Regions from separate parts of the Citrobacter koseri ATCC BAA-895 genome, predicted to be linked through region 1. Evidence: riboswitches for the same ligand, from Rfam matches in the RefSeq annotation. Region 1 holds a riboswitch; each other region holds the start of a gene.
What was found. A riboswitch is a leader RNA that binds a small molecule or an ion and turns the genes downstream of it on or off. The one in region 1 is predicted to bind thiamine pyrophosphate.

Region 1 (5,377 bases):
GGCCGCTGTTGCTGGTCAAGCGCCACCTGCTTGATCACCAGCACCGGCACTTTGCTGTCCATCTGAATATGTGACTGAAATTCCGCATCCGGCATGCGCGCGCTGACGCGAGAGCGTGTACGTTGCGGAAAGATATGCTGGCTGCGGAAATAGTCATACAGCGAGATCCCGATGGCGTCCGCATCATGAATCAGGTGCGCAGGCACCCAGGACTCCTCAATGGACACCGCATCCTCATCCACATAACGAATACGTTTGAGCAAGAACACATCGCTGCCTGCGGCGATCGCCAGCTGCTGCGCCACCTCATCCGGGCATTTCACTACCCGCTTGTTGACCCACAGGGTATCCGGCTTTTTACCGCGCAATACCACCTGCTGCGAAAAGCCGCGCGCCTCTTTCAGGGAATATTCGAAGATGTTGTTAATCTGCGTTCCATAGCCACGGGCGCGGGTTACGACGCCTTCTTCTTCCAGCGCCTGCATTGCCTTGCGCACCGTAATACGCGAAACGCCGGTCAACTGGCTGAGATCGCGCTCGCCGGGCAAAATGTTGCCATGCTCAAGAATCCCGCTGCGAACGGCATTTTTGACCGTCTCGGCAAACTTCCTGTACAGCGGCGTGTTATCCACCGCGGCAATTCGTTCATTCAGTTGCGCGATAAGCCGGGTATGCGCTTGTTCCATTTATCTTTTTCCAGGCCGACAAGTCTGGGATCAGTATACTACCATTACCACCACGCGTGGAAATGATGTACCGGGCCAATCCCCTCGCCTACCTCCAGCGTATCCGCCTGGGCTAACGCCGCCGAAAGCCAGGTTTTTGCTTCCTGTACCGTATCGGCCCAGTTGCTATGGCACGGGCGCAGCGCCGCCAACGCCGCCGACAGCGTACACCCGGTGCCGTGGGTATTTTTGGTCATCACCCGTGGGGCGGTAAAACGCTGCTCCCCTTCACGGGTAAAGAGCCAGTCCGGGCTTTGCGCATCATCCAGATGACCACCTTTCATCAGCACGGCGCCACAGCCCAGCGCCAGTAGCGCACGCCCTTGTTCCAGCATTTCCTGTTCCGTGCGGGCGTGCGGCGCATCCAGCAATGCCGCGGCCTCCGGCAGATTCGGCGTGATAATCGACACCTGCGGCAATAACCGGCTGCGCAACGTCTCCACCGCCGACGGAGAAAGCAGCGGATCACCGCTTTTCGCCAGCATCACCGTATCCAGCACCACGTTTTGCACCTGGTGACGCTGCAAACGCTCTGCAACAGCTTCAACAATATCCGTTTCCGCCAGCATACCGATTTTGGTGGTGTCGATACGCACATCGCTGAAGACAGAATCCAGCTGCGCTGCGACAAAATCGGGCTCAATGCGGTACACCGACTGCACGCCGCGGGTATTTTGCGCCACCAGCGCCGTAATGACGGAGCAACCATACGCGCCCAGCGCCGAAAAGGTCTTCAAATCGGCCTGAATCCCGGCGCCGCCGCTTGGGTCAGTGCCTGCAATGGTTAACGCGTTAATCCGTTTCATACCTGCTCCTCCGCATTAAGGTGATACAACGCATCAAGAAAAGCCGGAATAAAGCTCCCGGGCCCCTGACTGCGTTCGGCAGCAGACTGCCCGGCCTGTTTCATCCAGCTACAGGCTGACGCCACATTGTCCAGCGTATTTCCCGGCAACGCGCAACTGGCCGCCACAACCGCAGATAAGGCGCATCCCGTCCCGACAACGCGCGTCATCAGCACATCGCCGCCGGTAACGCTGACGGTACGCTGCCCGTCGGTGACGTAATCCACCTCTCCCGTTACCGCAACGACGGCCCCCGTCTGACGCGCCAGCGCCTGAGCGGCCGGTAACGCCGATACCGCCGTATCGGTGGTATCCACTCCACGCCCGCCCGCCGCTAATCCAGCCAGGGCGAGGATCTCCGAGGCATTGCCGCGTATTGCCCTGGGCTTAAGAGACAGCAGTTCCAGACAGAAACGGCGGCGATAATCGAGCGCGCCAACCGCCACGGGATCAAGCGTCCAGGGGGTTTTCGCTATATGGGCCTGCTCTGTCGCAGCGCGCATGGCCTCCGCGCGCGACCGGGTCAGCGTGCCGACGTTAATCAGTAACGCACTGGCGATAGCTGCAAACTGGCGCGCCTCTTCGGGCTCAATCACCATCGCCGGTGAGGCGCCTGATGCCAGTAATGTATTGGCGGTAAAGTTCTGTACGACGTCGTTCGTCATACAGTGGGTCAGCGGAGAAAGGATACGAAATTGTTGTAAGGTATGGGCCGCAAGCGCGCGGCTGTGCAGGTCAGGCTGCATGGTTCAGCTCCTGCCCGCGTGAAGAAGGGACACGAGCAGTGTCAGACTTCCCTACGCTGGCATTATCCAGATCAGGTAATACGGGTATGTCTCAGCCCTTCGTGAAAAGGGGCACCCCGAGTCGTTGAAACCGAAGCATTTATTATGCATGTTTCACCAACAGGATACTGGGTGCGTCAGGAGATGTAAATCAGCGAAATGCCGATATCGCTGGCTCCAGCTCAGGTCAGATAGTTCCCAAAACCGTCATTCGTGATGTGAACTGCCTACGGCATGTGTTGCTTGCGCGCGCTTTCGTTTACACTTTTTACGAAATTATTGGCGTGATAACAAAATAGTTCTTGTCAGACTTGCTACACAGTGAGAATGATACACGACTGATTTTTATGACCCGAATACGTGGAGAGTTTATGGGTATGAAGAATAAATTTTTAATGGGCGCACTGCTGCTGGCAACCAGCGCAGTCTGGGCCGCACCCGCCGCAACGGGGATTGATCAGTACGAATTGAGCAGCTTTGTTGCCGACTTTACCCATTTCAAACCTGGTGATACCGTTCCTGAGCTGTACCGCACCGACGAGTACAATATTAAGCAATGGAAGCAACGCAATCTGCCAGCGCCCGACGCAGGAACCCACTGGACCTATATGGGCGGCGCTTATGTACTGATTAACGACACCGACGGCAAAATTATCAAAGCCTACGACGGCGAGATTTTTTATCATCGGTAAATGCTTTACTGTAAAAACAACAGACAAAACACGTCCTTTCATTCAGAAAAGGACGCGTTTTCAGAGAAATGACTTAATCATATGAAACAGCAAATATTACTTTGCTTTGCAAATTTCCAGGTCGTAATGGTTCGTTGCTGACTCTGACATATTTTGCGGTGATCGGGATAGTATACTTATCCTCAATACTGGTCATTTTTACCATTGTTCTTAGTATATCACCCTGCATTAAAGGCGTAGTACCTGAGCCACTGTATATCTGAAACCCCACACCTTTTGCACCCTCCGTCAGCGTATTTTTAAGTATCGTGCCGTTTTCATTCCAGTCACCATGAGAAACGTTGAAACTCACTGGATTAGTCGTAACATTATATACGCTATCACAGTTTAAAATCAGATTCGTGGTTCCTGTTTTCGTATTATTTCCAGTTATTATCTCATTTAATGTTGTTTCTGGCATCGCAATAACATATTGATTCTGTGAAAAATGGCAGGTCGTAGGTTTATGTTTTACTGTAAAAATAATGTTTTGTGAATAAGAAACATTACTGTTTAGCTTTCCCGTTATCCAACAAAGAATCCATGAGAAAAGATTATTATTACAGGTATTATCAGTAAGAATGCTGATAGCAGGACGGTTTAAGTTAATGCTATTACCTGAAACGGTTAAATCCGCAGTTCCAGACTTTATATAGTTCGCTTCAAGCGTAAACGACTTCGTATTGATCACATTATCTGTTGTAGTCTCCTGGTTACCAATCGTAATGGGAAACCCATTTCCCGTCAGCTTTAATTGCATAAAAATGGATTTCTGCGACCCTGTTCCTTTAAACTCAACGATATAATTTTGTAAAGGCGTCGCATAATACATCTTGTCGCTTGACGCATTACAGGTAAACGTATCATGTAAATTAGTTTTGACAGGAATCACCGCAGCACCTGATGTCATATCTATTTCAATAGATTGTTGTGCGGTTGTGTTATTCCCTAGTGAACATTTAGCCTGTGATAAGACAGGGAATAACAGTAATAATATTAACCAATACTTATTCATAGCAAGTCCTTTTCATCGGCAAATATAGGTCTTATTCTCATCAATTACGCCATCAAAAGTAATAATGCAAAACAATCCTTGCTGCTTGTTTGTCGCGACTTTCAAAGAGGCAGGAACATTATCTGTACGGATAAAAAGGCGACTTCCTTGCCCAACTAAGCCAACATTTTTCCCGGAATGATCTTCTACTTCATAACCGAAGGTTAATGGAGAACCATCTGGACGTCGCGCCAGAAAATACCAGGGCTTGCGCCTGTCGGTTTCAAACTCAGCTAACACAACCGCACCACGATAAGGCACAATCCCCTTACGATTACCGCGTAGTTCGACATCACTGTAGGTATGGGAAAGATCCAACGTTAAAAAGTTTTCACGATATGGCGTCAGACTGTCATATATGGCATACCCATTCTTGTCCGTGGTCAGATAACGGTGACCTTGCACTGCTGCCCCTTCTAACCCAGGCGCTTTAATAATGGCAAGTGTATCTGAGAGGCGGTTGGTTAAATGTATGCCATCAGACCAGGCGACAATTCCCCCCTGGATATTCCCACCAGCCTGCCGGTATTTATTAGACTGGCTATAGCTGGCGCCTACCGTCGCAACCGGCGCTCGCCACGTCAGGTTTCCACCTGCGCTTGTTTCATTATTTTGCCGCTGATGCGCAAGATTCGCGCCATAGCTAAATTGATCTCGACCACCCGCAATGCCGCTTAGGCTGGTATTATTCGACTGATAGCCTTCGTTATCAAACGTCGTTGAGTTTGAAACAAAGAGATCGCGTTCCGTTGCCGTGACGCCATCGCCCCAGGAGAATGGGATGGAAATATAAATATTAAGACGCTTATCCTCCCGATTATCCTCATCATAACTCTGACTCGCAGACAAGGTATAACTAATACGCCGCCAGTCATTAGAATAACTCAACTGATAATCCTTTCCGCTGCCATTGCGTCCCCAATAATCACGCCATAATCCGCTCAGTGCCAGGTTCCCCCATCCCTCTGGTAACCCCTGGTTTATATTGACAGAAAAACTATTCTTACGACCAAAATCATTTTGGTAATAATCAGTGATGTCATACACATCATTGTTATCCCGATGATAGCTGTTTTTATTATTCGCCCAGACATGATCATTAAATGAACGGTAATCACGTGAAGAATAACGATAGGCTGCTAACGCAAACTGCGTACCTGTTTGTGAAACATATTTATTCCACGCTATCTGATAACTTTGACCATTAAAAACATCACCATTATCCTGTTTACTATGA
Region 2 (5,377 bases), 2.3 Mb from region 1:
CGCAGGAGTTCCCCTTTTATGTCTTCAGGTCGTCTGCAACAACAGTTCATCCGTCTGTGGCAATGCTGCGACGGCAAAACGCAAGACACCACGCTCAACGAGCTGGCGGACCTGCTGAGCTGCTCCCGCCGCCATATGCGTACGCTGCTGAATACCATGCAGGAACGTGGCTGGTTGACGTGGGAGGCGGAGGTCGGACGCGGGAAACGCTCCCGTCTGACCTTCCTCTATACCGGGCTGGCGCTACAGCAGCAGCGGGCGGAAGACCTGCTGGAGCAAGATCGCATCGACCAGCTGGTACAGCTGGTGGGCGACAAAACCGCCGTGCGGCAAATGCTGGTGTCCCACCTGGGGCGCAGCTTTCGCCAGGGGCGGCATATTCTGCGCGTGCTCTACTATCGTCCAATGCACAACCTGCTGCCTGGCACCGCATTGCGTCGTTCAGAAACCCATATCGCCCGGCAAATTTTCAGCGCACTGACGCGCGTAAATGAGGAAAATGGGGAACTGGAAGCCGATATTGCTCACCACTGGCAACAGATTTCCCCTTTGCAGTGGCGTTTTTTTCTTCGTCCGGGGATTCACTTCCATCACGGACGTGAGCTGGAGATGGAGGATGTCATTGCCTCACTGACGCGCATCAACGCCCTGCCGCTCTACTCGCACATTACCGAGATAGTCTCCCCCACCGCCTGGACGCTGGATATTCACCTGTCGCAGCCGGATCGCTGGCTGCCGTGGCTGCTGGGTCAGGTTCCGGCGATGATCCTGCCGCGGGAGTGGGAAACGCTGAATAATTTCTCCAGCCATCCGATCGGCACCGGCCCTTACGCGGTGATGCGTAATACGCGCAACCAGTTAAAAATCCACGCCTTTGATGATTTCTTCGGCTATCGGGCGCTGATTGATGAAGTGAACGTCTGGGTATTGCCGGACATTGGCGACGAGCCGAACGGCGGTCTGACGTTAAAAGGGCCGACCGAAGATGAAAAAGCCATCGAAAGCCGGCTGGAAGAGGGCTGCTACTATATGCTGTTCGACGCCCGGACGAATCGCGGCGCGAATCAGGAAGTCAGAGAGTGGATAAGCCGCGTGCTCTCCCCCAGCAATTTGCTCTTCTATGCCGACGAGCAATACCAGCGCCACTGGTTCCCGGCTTACGGATTACTGCCCCGCTGGCACCATGCCCGCCCGGGACACGGCGAAAAACCCGCCGGGCTGGAGACGATCACGCTGACCTACTACCACGACCACATTGAACATCGGGTGATCGCGCAGATCATGAGCCAGCTGCTGGCTGAACATCAGGTACATCTGGATATCCATGAGATCGACTACGATCAATGGCATGCGGGGGAGGTCACAAGCGACATCTGGCTCAACAGCGCCAACTTTACGCTACCGCTCGATTTTTCCCTGTTTGCGCACCTGTGCGAAGTCCCGCTGTTGCAGCATTGCATCCCGCTGGACTGGGAGGGCGACGCCGCGCAGTGGCGAAACGGCGAGATGAACCTGGCAGTGTGGTGCCAGCAATTGCTCGCCAGTAAAGCGATCGTCCCGCTGATCCACCACTGGCTGATTATCCAGGGGCAGCGCAGTATGCGCGGGCTACGTATGAACACCCTTGGCTGGTTTGACTTTAAATCGGCATGGTTTGCGCCACCCGACCCATGATTGCCGCTTAGCAACAAAATCACTACACTAACGCCGTCCTCAACGGGGTGCTGATAAACATACGCAAAACCATTCGTGAAGTGTATGGGCTGAGAAAATACCCGTCGAACCTGATCCGGATAACGCCGGCGAAGGGATTTGAGACTGCTTCTCAAGTCCTTTGCCACCCACTTTATGAGGTGCAAAGTGTTAAAAAAATGTCTTCCCTTGCTACTCCTGTGCGCAGCGCCTGCCTTCGCCAAACCTGTTCTGACCGTCTATACCTATGACTCCTTCGCGGCCGACTGGGGGCCTGGCCCGACAATCAAAAAAGCCTTTGAAGCTGACTGTGATTGCGAACTGAAGCTGGTGGCGCTGGAAGATGGCGTGTCGCTGCTCAACCGCCTGCGAATGGAAGGGAAAAACAGCAAAGCCGACGTGGTGCTTGGCCTGGACAACAACCTGCTGGAAGCCGCCACGCAAACCCGCCTGTTCGCGAAAAGCGGCATTGCGCCTGATGCGGTTAACGTGCCAGGCGGCTGGCATAACGACACATTCGTGCCGTTTGATTATGGCTACTTCGCCTTCATCTATGACAAAAACAAACTGAAAAACCCACCGAAAAGCCTGAAAGAACTGGTAGAGAGCGATCGGAAATGGCGCGTGATTTATCAGGACCCGCGTACCAGTACACCGGGGCTGGGTCTGCTGCTGTGGATGCAGAAAGTCTACGGCGATAACGCGCCGGAAGCCTGGCAAAAACTGGCGGCCAAAACGGTCACCGTTACCAAAGGCTGGAGCGAATCCTACGGCCTGTTCCTGAAAGGCGAAAGCGATCTGGTGCTGAGCTACACCACCTCTCCGGCGTATCACATCATCGAAGAGAAGAAAGATAACTACGCCGCCGCCAGCTTCAGCGAAGGTCATTACCTGCAAGTGGAAGTAGCTGCGCGCACTGCCGCCAGCAAACAGCCGGAACTGGCAGAAAAATTCCTCAAGTTTATGGTTTCACCAGCATTCCAGAACGCCATTCCCACCGGCAACTGGATGTATCCGGTCGCTGACGTCGCCCTGCCCGCAGGATTTGAACAACTGACGAAGCCATCCACCACGCTGGAATTTACGCCTGCGGAAGTGGCATCCCAGCGTCAGGCATGGATTAGCGAATGGCAACGCGCCGTCAGCCACTAATTCCCGGCTGGCTGATACCCGGGCTTTCTGCCGCCGCGCTGATGGTGGCAGTGGCTCTGGCGGCATTTCTGGCGCTATGGCTTAACGCGCCGCAGGGTGAATGGTCGTCGCTGTGGCAGGACAGCTACCTGTGGCACGTCGTGCGTTTCTCGTTCTGGCAGGCGTTCCTGTCGGCGCTGCTCTCCGTCATCCCGGCGATTTTCCTCGCCAGAGCGCTCTATCGTCGCCGTTTTCCCGGACGTCTTGCGTTATTGCGCCTGTGCGCCATGACGCTGATTTTACCGGTGCTGGTCGCCGTTTTCGGTATCCTCAGCGTCTACGGTCGTCAGGGCTGGCTGGCCTCGCTGTGGCATACGCTGGGGCTGGAGTGGCATTTCTCGCCCTACGGCTTGCAGGGGATTTTACTGGCGCACGTCTTTTTTAACCTGCCGATGGCAAGCCGCCTGCTGCTTCAGGCGCTGGAAAACATTCCCGGCGAACAGCGACAGCTCGCCGCGCAGCTAGGTATGCGCGGCTGGCACTTCTTCCGCTTTGTTGAATGGCCGTGGATGCGTCGTCAAATCCCGCCGGTGGCGGCGCTGATTTTTATGCTCTGTTTCGCCAGTTTCGCCACCGTGTTGTCACTTGGCGGCGGCCCGCAGGCTACCACTATCGAGCTGGCCATCTATCAGGCGCTGAGCTACGACTACGATCCTGCCCGTGCGGCCATGCTGGCGCTGATCCAGATGATATGTTGTCTGGCGCTGGTGCTGCTGAGCCAGCGGCTGAGTAAAGCCATTGCCCCCGGCGTCACGCTGGTGCAAGGCTGGCGCGACCCTGACGATCGGCTCCACAGCCGCCTGACGGACAGCCTGCTGATCGCCCTGGCGCTGCTGTTGCTTCTCCCGCCGCTGCTGGCGGTTATTATTGATGGCGTCAATCGCAGCCTGCTGGACGTGCTGGCGCAACCCATTTTGTGGCAGGCGCTGTGGACCTCTCTGCGCATTGCGCTGGCGGCGGGAGTGCTGTGCGTCATCCTGACGATGATGCTTTTATGGAGCAGCCGCGAACTGCGCGCCCGCCAGCAGGTACTGGCAGGCCAGGCGCTGGAACTGAGCGGGATGTTGATCCTTGCTATGCCCGGCATCGTGCTGGCGACCGGCTTCTTTTTACTGCTCAACAACAGCATTGGACTACCGGAGTCGGCTGACGGTATTGTGATTTTCACCAACGCGCTAATGGCGATTCCCTATGCGCTAAAAGTGCTGGAAAACCCCATGCGCGACGTGACCGCACGCTACAGTATGCTGTGTCAGTCATTGGGCATTGAGGGATGGTCGCGACTGAAGGTGGTGGAACTGCGCGCCCTGAAACGCCCTCTGGCGCAGGCGCTGGCCTTTGCCTGCGTGCTCTCCATCGGTGATTTTGGCGTGGTGGCGCTGTTTGGCAACGACGATTTCCGCACGCTGCCGTTTTATCTGTATCAGCAAATTGGCTCCTATCGCAGCCAGGACGGCGCGGTTACCGCATTATTACTGCTGATGCTCTGCTTTATGCTGTTTACCGTTATCGAAAAATTACCGGGGCGAAATGTTAAAACTGACTGATATCACCTGGCTTTATCACCATTTGCCCATGCGCTTTACACTGTCGGTAGCGCGCGGTGAACAGGTGGCAGTTCTCGGGCCAAGCGGCGCCGGGAAAAGTACGTTGCTGAATTTAATCGCCGGGTTTCTGACACCGGCCAGCGGCACAATAATGATTGAAGGTCAGGATCACACCACGACACCGCCCTCCCGCCGTCCCGTTTCCATGCTGTTTCAGGAAAATAATCTGTTCAGCCACCTCAACGTGCGGCAGAACATCGGGCTGGGGTTAAACCCTGGGCTAAAGCTGAACGCGGCTCAGCGGGAGAAGCTGCATCATATTGCACGCCAGATGGGGATCGAAAATCTGCTGGAGCGCCTGCCGGGCGAGCTTTCCGGCGGGCAACGTCAACGCGTGGCGCTTGCGCGCTGCCTGGTGCGCGAACAACCGGTATTGCTGCTCGACGAGCCGTTTTCCGCTCTCGATCCCGCCCTGCGTCAGGAGATGCTGACGCTGGTCAGCGACGTCTGCCGCGACCAGCAATTAACCCTGCTGATGGTGTCACATAGCGTGGAGGATGCCGCGCGCATTGCGTCACGCTCGATTGTCGTGGCCGACGGGCGTATCGCATGGCAGGGCAAAACGGATGAGTTATTAAGCGGTCAGGCCAGCGCCTCAGCATTGCTGGGCATTAAAGCGTAATGGGGTGCCCGGTGGCGCTGCGCTTACCGGGCCTACGGACAGGCATCCGTTGTAGGCCGGATAAGCGTCAGCGCCATCCGGCAAAAGATTCCTCAGTAACCCACAACTTTACGCAGAATATCGATATACACCGGCATCAGCGGATGACGAAGCAGCATCACCAGCGCGACAATGCCCGCGCCGAGCATCACCGGCGCCAGCCATAACAGGCGGCCTCGCGGTAAAAACGGCGTTAAGCGATCGGCGGCAGCCTTACCGCTACGCC
Region 3 (5,377 bases), 2.1 Mb from region 1:
CAGGCGGGCATTGTAGCGGCGACCCAGCGCGATAGCGGCTGATACGTCGTCCTCCACCTCTTCGTCGCGCTTGTCTTTGATACGTAGCTGGAGGGTGCGGACTCCCGCTTCCAGCAAGCGTTCGATCCATTGCACGCTATCAACGACCGGATAAAGCCCCAGGCGGAAAGGCACCGCCGGGAAATCGGGCTGATACATTATGCTTCCTCCTTCCTGAGATAGATTTCACCGCCTTTGGCGCGGAAGTTTTCTGACATATCCGCCATTCCTACCTCGATGGTCTGCGCCGCCGCGTAGTCGCGGACTTCCTGGCTGATCTTCATTGAACAGAATTTGGGGCCGCACATGGAGCAGAAGTGCGCCACTTTACCGGACTCCTGCGGCAGGGTTTCGTCGTGGTAGGCGCGGGCAGTGAACGGGTCAAGCGCCAGGTTAAACTGGTCTTCCCAGCGGAACTCAAAGCGGGCTTTCGACATGGCGTTATCGCGGATTTGCGCGCCAGGATGGCCTTTTGCCAGGTCGGCGGCATGCGCCGCGATTTTGTAGGTGATCAGCCCCTGTTTCACATCCTCTTTGTTCGGCAGGCCGAGGTGCTCTTTTGGCGTTACGTAGCAGAGCATGGCGCAGCCAAACCAGCCAATCATTGCCGCGCCAATGCCGGAGGTGAAGTGGTCGTAGCCCGGCGCAATATCGGTGGTCAGTGGCCCTAAGGTGTAGAACGGCGCTTCGTGGCAGTGTTCCAGCTCTTCGGTCATGTTACGGCGGATCATCTGCATCGGTACGTGGCCAGGGCCTTCAATCATCACCTGCACGTCGTACTCCCAGGCAATTTTGGTCAGCTCGCCCAGCGTGTGCAGCTCGGCAAACTGCGCTTCGTCGTTCGCATCCTGAATTGATCCCGGACGCAGGCCGTCGCCCAGCGACAGCGAGACATCGTAAGCGGCGCAGATTTCGCAGATTTCGCGGAAGTGCTCGTAGAGGAAGTTTTCTTGATGGTGAGAGAGGCACCATTTCGCCATGATCGAACCGCCGCGCGAGACGATACCGGTCAGACGTTTTGCGGTCATTGGCACATAGCGCAGCAGTACGCCCGCGTGGATGGTGAAGTAATCGACGCCCTGTTCCGCCTGCTCCAGCAGCGTGTCGCGGAAGGCTTCCCAGGTGAGATCTTCGGCGATCCCGTTTACTTTCTCCAGCGCCTGATAGATCGGCACGGTGCCGATCGGTACCGGGCTGTTACGCAGGATCCACTCGCGAGTTTCGTGAATATAGCGACCGGTTGAGAGGTCCATCACCGTATCTGCGCCCCAGCGCGTCGACCACACCAGTTTTTCCACCTCTTCTTCAATAGAGGAAGTGACCGCTGAGTTGCCGATATTGGCGTTGACCTTCACCAGGAAGTTGCGTCCGATGATCATCGGTTCGGATTCCGGGTGGTTGATGTTGGCCGGGATAATCGCGCGACCGGCGGCCACTTCGTCACGAACAAATTCCGGTGTGATGTTTTCCGGCAGGCGCGCGCCAAACCCAACGCCCGGATGCTGCTGGCGTAACACATCGCCGCGAATGCGCTCACGCCCCATGTTTTCACGAATAGCGATGAACTCCATTTCCGGGGTTACAATCCCCTGACGCGCATAATGCAGTTGCGTTACGCATTTGCCCGCTTTGGCGCGCTTCGGCGTGAGCAGCCCCGTAAAACGCAGCTCGTCCAGTCCATCATCTGCCAGACGTTCTTTGGTGTACGCCGAGCTACGGTCGGTCAATTCTTCGCTGTCTGCACGAGCCTCAATCCAGGGCTGACGCAGTTTTGCCAGCCCCTGCTGAACGTTAATGGCGACATCAGGATCGCCATAGGGGCCAGAGGTGTCATAGACCGGGATGGCTTCGTTCTCTTCGTATTGCGGATTATCTTTGCCGCCGCCGATGAGCGTGGGGCTTAGCTGGATTTCACGCATCGGAATTCGGATGTCCGGTTGTGAGCCGGTAATATAAATACGTTTTGAGTTCGGAAAGGCGGTGCCTTCCAGGGTGTCGATAAAGTGTTGGGCCTGGGCGCGTTGTTCGCGGCGAGTCAATTTTGTTGCAGACATAGCTCATTCCAAAAAGTGAAGGACGTGGCTTGTCAGACGACGGATGGAGTAATGGATGCGCGTTGCCCGTACAGGTTGACGCATAAAGCAGTTTACTCTTGTTCCCTTCGCAGGTATTAGCCTGATCAGGTTCCGCGGATCCCGAATTAACGGTCTCAGCCTGTGTTTTCACACACGGCACTCCGACAAGATGTAACCCCGGCGACGGGGCAATGGATGTAAATTACTCGTTACTGATTCATAACTCAAGCAGGCCGTGCAATTCCGCTTTCATCCTGGGCATTAAGCGTTAGATTATTGTCGAAGGCCAGCAGGATGAGTTTATCTTCCAGCGTAAACCGCGCTTCCAGCGCTTCGCCGATGTCGGAGAGCACTTGCTGAAATTCCGCATAATTATCGTGATCGATCGCGTTCTCCAGGCTGGAGTCGTAATATTCCATGATCTGTTGAGTATTGGCTTCCAGCAATGAATGGAGGCGCGTTGCGGTCGAACGCGGGTTTCCCTCTTCCATTTCTCGGATAATGTGTTCATAAATACTGAAGTGTCCGGCGGAAAGGTAGTCGACCAGGCCCTGACAAAAATCATCCAGCGCTTTTTCATTCAGCCGCATGTACGATTCTTTGCCAGGCTTAATGCCAACCAGATTGTAGTAAGCCACGAGCAGGTGCTTACGTACATGTAGCCAGCGATCAACCAGTTTATTACTTCCTTCGACGTGTTCCGTCAGGCTTTCCAGCTGGTTTAGCATGATTGACTCCGCAAGTTTAGATTTAAAACTGCTCACCTGAAAAATGTAAATATAATGTTAACAACATGCCAGTGAAGCAAAGGTAGTGCAAGAGCTATGGATCGTATTATTGAAAAATTAGATCACGGTTGGTGGATCGTCAGTCACGAGCAAAAATTATGGTTGCCTCGTGGAGAATTGCCATATGGCGAAGCGACAAATTTCGATCTTGTGGGGCAGCGCGCACTCCTGATTGGCGAGTGGGAAGGAGAGCCTGTCTGGCTGGTGTTACAGCATCGTCGGCATGATATGGGGTCGGTACGGCAGGTCATCGATCAGGACGTTGGCCTGTTTCAACTGGCGGGGCGGGGCGTGCAGCTGGCGGAATTTTATCGCTCGCACAAATTCTGCGGTTACTGCGGCCACCCCATGTACCCGAGCAAGACCGAATGGGCGATGCTGTGCAGCCACTGCCGCGAGCGTTACTATCCGCAGATTGCTCCCTGCATTATTGTCGCCATCCGGCGTGCCGATTCCATTTTACTGGCCCAGCATACGCGCCATCGTAACGGTGTTCATACGGTGCTGGCCGGGTTTGTGGAAGTGGGGGAGACCTTAGAGCAGGCGGTTGCGCGCGAAGTGATGGAAGAGAGCGGCATCAAAGTGAAAAATCTGCGTTACGTGACCTCACAGCCCTGGCCGTTCCCGCAATCGCTGATGACGGCGTTTATGGCGGAGTATGACAGCGGCGAGATTGTCATCGACCCGAAAGAGCTGCTGGAGGCGGGCTGGTATCGCTATGACGATCTTCCGTTATTGCCGCCGCCGGGCACGGTGGCGCGTCGTTTGATCGAAGATACTGTGGCAATGTGTCGGGCTGAGTATGAGTGATGGTACACTGGCACCCTGACGCAATGAAGGAACTGCAAAATGACCGAACTGAAGAACGATCGTTATCTGCGTGCGCTGCTGCGCCAGCCCGTTGATGTTACCCCGGTATGGATGATGCGCCAGGCAGGCCGCTATCTGCCGGAGTACAAAGCCACCCGCGCACAAGCAGGCGATTTTATGTCGCTGTGCAAAAATGCTGAGCTGGCGTGCGAAGTCACGCTACAACCGCTGCGGCGCTACCCGCTTGATGCGGCGATCCTCTTCTCGGACATTCTGACCATCCCGGATGCGATGGGGCTGGGACTCTATTTTGAGGCCGGGGAAGGCCCGCGCTTTACTTCGCCAGTCGCCTGTAAAGCGGATGTCGATAAGCTACCGATTCCTGACCCGGAAGACGAACTGGGCTACGTGATGAACGCGGTGCGTACGATTCGCCGCGAGTTGAAAGGTGACGTTCCGCTGATCGGTTTTTCCGGCAGCCCGTGGACGCTGGCGACTTACATGGTGGAAGGTGGCAGCAGCAAAGCCTTTACCGTCATCAAAAAAATGATGTATGCCGATCCGCAGGCGCTGCATGCGCTGCTCGATAAGCTGGCGAAAAGCGTCACTCTGTATCTCAACGCGCAGATTAAAGCGGGCGCGCAGTCGGTCATGATTTTCGACACCTGGGGCGGCGTGCTGACGGGGCGCGATTACCAGCAGTTCTCGCTGTATTACATGCATAAAATCGTTGATGGTTTACTACGGGAAAACGACGGTCGCCGTGTACCGGTCACGTTATTCACTAAAGGTGGCGGCCAGTGGCTGGAGGCGATGGCGGAAACCGGGTGTGATGCGTTAGGTCTCGACTGGACAACCGATATTGCCGACGCGCGCCGTCGCGTGGGCCATAAAGTGGCGCTACAGGGCAATATGGACCCGTCCATGCTCTATGCGCCACCGGCGCGCATTGAAGAGGAAGTGGCGACGATTCTCGCCGGATTCGGCCAGGGTGAAGGCCACGTCTTTAATCTTGGACACGGCATCCACCAGGATGTGCCGCCGGAGCACGCGGGCGCATTTGTTGATGCGGTACACCGCTTGTCTGAACAGTACCACCGCTAAGGAGTCATTATGGATCTCGCGTCGCTACGCGCTCAACAAATTGAACTCGCCTCGTCGGTGATCCGCGAGGATCGCCTTGATAACGATCCGCCGGATCTGATCGCCGGGGCGGATGTTGGGTTCGAGCAGGGCGGGGAAGTGACGCGAGCGGCGATGGTGCTGTTGACGTATCCAGCGCTTGAGCTGGTGGAATACAAAGTGGCGCGTATCGCCACTACCATGCCGTATATCCCCGGCTTCCTCTCCTTTCGCGAGTATCCTGCGCTGTTGGCGGCGTGGGAACAGCTGTCACAAAAACCGGATTTAGTCTTTGTCGATGGGCACGGTATTTCCCACCCGCGTCGTCTGGGGGTGGCAAGCCACTTTGGATTGATGATGGATGTACCCACCATCGGCGTAGCGAAAAAACGGCTGTGCGGCAAGTTTGAGCCGCTTTCCGCCGAACCTGGCGCGCTGGCCCCGCTGATGGACAAAGGCGAGCAGTTAGCCTGGGTCTGGCGCAGCAAAGCGCGCTGTAACCCGCTGTTTATCGCGACCGGACATCGCGTGAGTACCGACAGC

Region 2: it holds a riboswitch for thiamine pyrophosphate, as region 1 does, so the genes downstream of both, thiB (thiamine ABC transporter substrate binding subunit) here and thiM (hydroxyethylthiazole kinase) in region 1, are expected to answer to the same signal.
Region 3: it holds a riboswitch for thiamine pyrophosphate, as region 1 does, so the genes downstream of both, thiC (phosphomethylpyrimidine synthase ThiC) here and thiM (hydroxyethylthiazole kinase) in region 1, are expected to answer to the same signal.

What each region holds. Positions count from the first base shown of each region.
Region 1 covers NC_009792.1:652,599-657,975, reverse strand. Annotated here, with positions in the region: gene CKO_RS02985 (GntR family transcriptional regulator) at 1-686, opposite strand, end outside; gene thiD (bifunctional hydroxymethylpyrimidine kinase/phosphomethylpyrimidine kinase) at 731-1,531, opposite strand; gene thiM (hydroxyethylthiazole kinase) at 1,528-2,316, opposite strand; TPP riboswitch at 2,348-2,445, opposite strand; gene rcnB (Ni(II)/Co(II) efflux transporter accessory subunit RcnB) at 2,727-3,047, shown strand; gene CKO_RS02965 (fimbrial protein) at 3,121-4,101, opposite strand; gene CKO_RS02960 (fimbrial biogenesis outer membrane usher protein) at 4,114-5,377, opposite strand, start outside.
Region 2 covers NC_009792.1:3,077,270-3,082,646, forward strand. Annotated here, with positions in the region: gene sgrR (HTH-type transcriptional regulator SgrR) at 19-1,674, shown strand; TPP riboswitch at 1,708-1,829, shown strand; gene thiB (thiamine ABC transporter substrate binding subunit) at 1,861-2,844, shown strand; gene thiP (thiamine/thiamine pyrophosphate ABC transporter permease ThiP) at 2,820-4,430, shown strand; gene thiQ (thiamine ABC transporter ATP-binding protein ThiQ) at 4,414-5,112, shown strand; gene CKO_RS14175 (DedA family protein) at 5,205-5,377, opposite strand, start outside.
Region 3 covers NC_009792.1:2,768,225-2,773,601, reverse strand. Annotated here, with positions in the region: gene thiE (thiamine phosphate synthase) at 1-198, opposite strand, end outside; gene thiC (phosphomethylpyrimidine synthase ThiC) at 198-2,093, opposite strand; TPP riboswitch at 2,179-2,288, opposite strand; gene CKO_RS12765 (Rsd/AlgQ family anti-sigma factor) at 2,339-2,842, opposite strand; gene nudC (NAD(+) diphosphatase) at 2,939-3,712, shown strand; gene hemE (uroporphyrinogen decarboxylase) at 3,752-4,816, shown strand; gene nfi (deoxyribonuclease V) at 4,826-5,377, shown strand, end outside.